DNA from 2 places in the Kitasatospora sp. NPDC001527 genome. Region 2 is predicted to be linked to the other one. Evidence: riboswitches for the same ligand, from Rfam matches in the RefSeq annotation. Region 2 holds a riboswitch; the other holds the start of a gene.

Region 1 (3,202 bases), on a different contig from region 2:
GGCGCCCCCAGCCGCCCGGCCCGCCGGGCCGGCCGCAGCAGCCGGGCCAACAGCAGTACGGCGACCGGGACTTGCAGCAGCCACACGACGGTGCGCGGCCACTCGCCGAACCACACGTTGGTCCCGTAGAGCAGGGTGTGCCAGACGCTCAGCACGTAGACGACGATCACGAAGCGGTGCAGCCGGCGCCAGGTGTTCGGCCCGAACCGGTGCCGCACGTAGAACAACAGGCCGAGCGGCACGGCCAGGTAGAGCGCGCCCTGCCCGAGCGGGATGGCGATCCGGCCGGTGCCGGAGTCGTACCAGCCGGGCACGAAGCTGTCGGCGAACCCCGACCAGAGCCGGTCGCCCCACGCCGACTCGGCCTCGTAGCGCACGAGTTCGGCCGCGAACATCAGCGCGTGCGCGAACATCAGGGCCGTCGTGGTCAGGCTCGTCGTGCGGTGCCAGCGCTCCAGGGTCTGCCGGGCGACCGGCAGCCGGCCGGGCCGCGGACCGGACAGCAGCAGCCCGAGCACCACCGTCCCCCAGGCCCACAGCAGCCCCGACCAGCCGAACGCCTGGCTCAGCAGGTACATCCAGTACGTGCCCGCGTCGTCCATGAACGGCATGACCGCCACCGTCGCCGAGGTGCCCGCGTCCATCCGGACGTACAGCAGCACGAACACCGCCGCGGTGACGCCGACCGCCGCGCTCGCGTCGGGCAGCGCGGCCCGCAGGTCGGCCCGCAGGGCGCCGCGCCCGGCGGGCCGCCTCCCGGCGGCGGGCGGGGCGTGCGAACCGTCGTCCCCCGGCGTCGTCCCAGGCAGCATCGTGGACCTTCCCGAACGGCGGGACACCGGTGGCGGTGTGCGGCGGGCGGTGTGACGAACCAGTGTGGCGGAGGGGCTCCGGCTTGCCGAGCCCCTATCCGGCCACAGTGGCTCGTGGGCCGACGGCCCTTCCGCAGCAGCGCCCCGACGCCCCGGCCCGCGGACCGATCGCAATTCGGACAACCGTCCGCGCGCGCCCTGCCACCGGAGCGCGCGCCCTCGTATGCTGATGTCCGCAGCCGGTTCGCGCCTCCTGTCCGACCGGACTTCGGCGGCGCGACGCAAGAGGGAACCCGGTGGGAATCCGGGACTGTCCCGCAGCGGTGAGTGGGAACGAAAGCCGTCAACAGCACTGGGCCCGGCTCCGCCAAGGCCTGGGAAGCGACGGCCGGTAGGTGTGCGCCGGTCCCCCCGGCGCACCGGCCCGCGAGTCCGAAGACCTGCCGCTGCGCCCGCACCCCCACGTGCGGGCTGTGCACGGTGACCTCGTGGACTGGGTCGGCGGTACGGACGGCTGCGCGGCGTGCGACGACGCGCCGTGCCCTCCTCCTCCGGGTCGTGACGCGGGGCTCGGAACGAGGAGGAGGACGTGTCCGTGACCGCGCGAGTTCCGCCCGCCCGCACCGGGCGACGGCCGGCCCGCCCCGCAGGCGGCCCGGGCGGCGCGATGGTGACCCCCACCGGAGGGGCCCGGCCCGCCCCGCCGCCGGGCGGCACGGTCTCCGGCGTCTGCCACGGCACCCTGGGCGAGCTGTACCAGGGACCGCTGCGCGCCCGTTCCCGCCCTGACATCGCGGTGGTGTCGTTCCCCGTCGACCGCCACTCCTGGGTGCACTTCACCCGGGGGACGGACCCGCCGGACCCGCTGCCGCTCGGGGCGAAGGCCGCGACGGCGGCCCGGCTGTTCCTGGAACGCTTCGGGCTGACCCTGCCGCCGGGCCGCTGGTGCGTGCACTCCGACCTCACCGTCGGTGTGGGCATGGCGAGTTCGACCGCCGACATCGTGGCGACGCTGCGCTGCCTGTTCCGGCTCTTCGCGCTGCCGTACGACACCGGGGTGGTGCTCGCCGTGCTGCGCGAGATCGAGCGGGCCGACAGCGTCTTCCTCGACGAGTTCGCCCTGTACCTGAGCGGCCGGCACCGGGTGGTGCGGCGGCTGGGCACCGGCATCGGCTTCCACACCGCGTACATCACCGAGCCCGGCACGGTGGACACCGCCGCCGTCACCGACCTGCTGCTCGGGCACTACCGGCGGCACGGCGAGGAGTACCGGCGCTGCCTGGCCGACCTGCTCAAGGGCTTCGCCGCGGGCGACCCGGCCGCCGTCGCGCGGACGGCCACGGTGAGCGCCGCGCTCTCCCAACAGGTGCTCCCCAAGGCGACGTTCGACGCGCTACTCGCCCACCGCGAGGAGTTCGGCGCCGACGGGATCTTCGTCGCCCACACCGGCTGCCTGATCGGCTACCTGCTCCCCGGACGCCCCGACGCCGCGCTCAAGTCGGACCTGTCCGCGTTCTTCCACTCGCTCGGCCACCAGTGTTCCTTCGCCCAAGGAGGCTACGGGTGATCCACCCCCACATCGCCGACGCCCTGAAGGTCCCCGATCTCGTCCGGCTCACCGACGGCCTCGTGCTGGTCCGGTTCGAGTCGATGAAGATCTACTCGGCGCTCGCCGCCGTCCGCCACCTGCTGGAACGCGGCACCGTCCGCCCGGGGCAGACCCTGGTGGACAGCTCCAGCGGCATCTACGCCTACGCGCTGGCGCTCGCCTGCCACCGGCACGGCATGCGCTGCCACATCGTCGCGTCCACCACGGTCGACGCCACCACCCGCGCCCAGTTGGAGATCCTCGGCGCCACCGTGGAGCAGGTCGTGCCGTCCCGCGACCTCAAGCTGGACCAGGAGCTGCGGGTGCGGCGGGTGCGCGAGCTGCTCGCCGCGCACCCGGACTGGCACTGGATGCGCCAGTACCACGACGACGTCCACTACCTCGGCTACCACGAGGTCGCGGACCGGATCGCGGCCGCCTTCCCCGGCGCCGCGCTGACCGTCGTCGGCGGCGTCGGCTCCGGCGCCTCGACCGGCGGGGTGGCGACCCGGCTGCGCGCCCTCGACCCGTCGGTGCGGCTGGTCGGGGTGCAGCCCTTCGGCAGCGTCACCTTCGGCAGCCAGGGGCACCACGACCCGGAGGCGATCATCGCCGGGATCGGCTCGTCCATCGTCTTCGACAACGTCCGCCACCACCTCTACGACGGCATCCACTGGCTGGACTTCACCCACGCCATGGCGGGTACCGTCGCCCTGCTGCGCGACCACGCCGTCTTCGCCGGGCTGTCCACCGGCGCCGGCTACCTGGCCGCGACCTACGAGGCGCGCCGCCACCCCGACCG
Region 2 (3,202 bases):
AGCGGCCGATCGCCGCGTGCGTCTCGGCGCAGCCGGACTTGTCGGTCACGCAGAACATCGCGACCCCGGTACCGGACAGACCCTGGATCAGGCCCGCGTGCCGGCCGAGCGCCCGGTCCGCGCCGGCCTTGTTGTCGAAGACCGCGACGCCGACGGTGACGGCGCTCTCGCCGTTGACGTAGGTCGCGCGGACCACCGTCCGGCAGGTGTCGTCGCCGAGCGCGAGGCCGAGGCCGCCGGTGGTCGCCTTGGAGCAGGGGGCGGTCGCGCCGGTCACCTGACGGGTCCACACCTTGCCGTCGATGGTGCGGGTCTGGTCCGGGAACAGCGTCGCCGCGTCGACCGGCAGCTTGTCGGTGGCGGCGTCGGAGATGACCGCCAGCGCCTGCTCGGTGGGCGTGGCCGTGACGGACGGGCTGCCGGCCGTGGACGTGCTCGCGTTCGGCTTGGGGTCGTCACCGCCCTTGTCGCGGCCGTTGATCCACACCCCGGCCCCGACGATGCCGCCGACCACGACGAGAGCCGCGATCACGGCGCCGATCCCCAGCCGCTTGCGGCGGCGCGACTCGGAGGCGTGCCGGTCCGCCATCGCGTTCCAGTCCGGCTCCCTCGGCACCTGCTGCTGGGCGCTCTGCTGCGGCCACGGGGCGAACTGGGCCGGCCCACCGGCCGCCGCCTGGGGCTGCGGGGGTCCTGGCTGCGGCTGGGGCTGCACGGGACCGGGCTGAGGTCCGGGCTGCGGCCCCGGCTGGGGCCCCGGCTGCGGGTACGGCACCGCGCCGGACGGCACGTGCGGCGCCACGGGAGGCTGGCCCTGCGGCGGCACCCCCGCCCCGGGCTGGACGTACGGCGTCGCAGGCGGCCCGAAGCCGCCTGGCGGCGGCACCGGCGGCTGCCCCGGCTGCGGCGCCTGCCCCGGCGTGCCAGGCTGCTGACCCTGCTCCGGCGGCACGGCCCTACCGGCCCAGTCCCCCGCAGCGCCCGTTCCCTCGCTCATGTGCCGAGATCGTAGGGCATGCACCGGACGAGGGATCGATCCGGTGACCAATCCGTTTCAGAACCCGGCCCGCCACGGGCACCGCAGGCCCCGTCCCCGTACCACTGGTCATCGGAGCAACACGCCACGCTGCACTACATGTGGTGTCGCATCCAGCAAGCACCACTAGATGTATGCTCACTCCTGCTGTCGACGCAGGGGAACCCGGTGTGACTCCGGGACTGCCCCGCAGCGGTGTGCGGCCGCCTTCCCCAGGTGCGCCGCGAGTCCGAGTGCCTGCCGACGGCGTGCCGACGCCTCCCCGCAGAGGCCATGGCACCAGCACCACCTTCCGGGCCTCGCGGGCGGGCCGGGGACGACACGCGCGCGGCGCCTCCGGGCCCGCGCGGCGGTCTCCCCTGCCCCGAACGGCCCGGCCCCGAGCCACCGCCGTCGACCGCCGCCAGGAGAGAGCGCCTTGACCACCGCTGCCTCAGCCACCCTGCCCGCCCAGGGTTCCAGCTCCGCCCCCGCCGACCCGACGGTCTCCGACCCCGGCGGTGCGCTCCTGCGCCTCCTGACCGACCGCAGCGCCGACCTCCCCCAGGTCGACCCCGGCCATGTCGCCGCCGCCGCGCTCCGCGGCCGCCACGCCGGCTCGGACTTCGCCGAGCTCCGCGGGCTGGCCGTCGACGCCGCCGCCTCGATGATCGCCGAGGACCCGCAGTACTCGAAGCTCGCGGCCCGGCTGCTGGCGCTGGAGATCGTGGACGAGGCGGCGAGCCAGGGCGTGGTCTCGTTCTCCACCTCGATCGCGGTCGGCCACGCCGAGGGCCTGATCGGTGACACCACCGCCGCCTTCGTCGCCAAGCACACCGCCGCCCTGGACGCCCTGGTCGACCCGGCCGGCGACGACCGCTTCGAGTACTTCGGCCTGCGCACCGTGCAGTCCCGGTACCTGCTGCGCCACCCGATCACCCGCAAGGTCGTCGAGACCCCGCAGTACTTCCTGCTCCGCGTCGCCTGCGGCCTGGCGGTCGGCGACACCGAGCAGTCGGTCGCCGAGGTCGCCGAGCTGTACCGCCTGATGAGTCGGCTGGAGTACCTGACCTCCTCGCCGACCCTCTTCAACTCCGGCACCCGGCACCCGCAGATGTCCAGCTGCTACCTGCTGGACTCCCCGCTGGACAACCTGGACTCGATCTACTCCCGGTACGCGCAGATCGCCCGCCTGTCCAAGCACGCCGGCGGCATCGGCCTGTCCTACTCCCGGATCCGCTCGCGCGGCTCGCTGATCCGCGGCACCAACGGTAAGTCCAACGGCATCGTGCCGTTCCTGCGCACCCTCGACTCCTCGGTCGCCGCCGTCAACCAGGGCGGCCGCCGCAAGGGCGCGGCCTGCGTCTACCTGGAGACCTGGCACGCGGACATCGAGGAGTTCCTGGAGCTGCGCGACAACACCGGCGAGGAGGCGCGCCGCACCCACAACCTCAACCTGGCGCACTGGATCCCGGACGAGTTCATGCGCCGGGTCAACGCCAACGCGGACTGGTCGCTGTTCTCCCCCGCCGACGTCCCCGAGCTGGTCGACCTGTGGGGCGAGGAGTTCGACGAGGCCTACCTCAAGGCCGAGCTGGCCGGCAAGGCCGTGCGCACCATCCCCGCGCAGACCCTCTACGCCCGGATGATGCGCACCCTGGCGCAGACCGGCAACGGCTGGATGACCTTCAAGGACGCCTCCAACCGCGCCGCCAACCAGACCGCGCTGCCCGGCCGCACGGTGCACTCCTCCAACCTCTGCACGGAGATCCTGGAGGTCACCGACGACTCCGAGACCGCCGTCTGCAACCTCGGCTCGGTCAACCTCGGCGCCCACGTCGCCGACGGCGCGTCGGCCGACGACCTGCTGAACGCGCTGGACTGGGAGCGCCTGGACGCCACCGTCCGCACCGCCGTCACCTTCCTCGACCGCGTGGTGGACATCAACTTCTACCCGACCCCCGAGGCCGGCGCCTCCAACTCCCGCTGGCGGCCGGTGGGCCTGGGCGTGATGGGCCTGCAGGACGTCTTCTTCAAGCTGCGGATCGACTTCGACTCCGCCGAGGCCGCGCGGCTGTCCACGCTCATCGCCGAGCGCATCATGCTCACCGCCTACGAGCGCTCCGCCGACCTGGCCGAGCAGCTGGGCCGCCACGAGGCCTACGGCGAGACCCGCGCCGCCCGCGG

What was found. Region 2 has a riboswitch for cobalamin ahead of ABT238_RS31245 (ribonucleoside-diphosphate reductase subunit alpha). Riboswitches for the same ligand answer to the same signal wherever they lie in the genome.
Region 1: linked by a shared signal. The riboswitch ahead of ABT238_RS35825 (GHMP family kinase ATP-binding protein) and the one ahead of ABT238_RS31245 (ribonucleoside-diphosphate reductase subunit alpha) in region 2 are both predicted to bind cobalamin.

What each region holds. Positions count from the first base shown of each region.
Region 1 covers NZ_JBEPAM010000070.1:5,544-8,745, forward strand. Annotated here, with positions in the region: gene ABT238_RS35820 (ferric reductase-like transmembrane domain-containing protein) at 1-812, opposite strand, end outside; cobalamin riboswitch at 1,035-1,274, shown strand; gene ABT238_RS35825 (GHMP family kinase ATP-binding protein) at 1,408-2,379, shown strand; gene ABT238_RS35830 (cysteine synthase family protein) at 2,376-3,202, shown strand, end outside.
Region 2 covers NZ_JBEPAM010000048.1:3,900-7,101, reverse strand. Annotated here, with positions in the region: gene ABT238_RS31250 (hypothetical protein) at 1-715, opposite strand, end outside; cobalamin riboswitch at 1,167-1,295, shown strand; gene ABT238_RS31245 (ribonucleoside-diphosphate reductase subunit alpha) at 1,479-3,202, shown strand, end outside.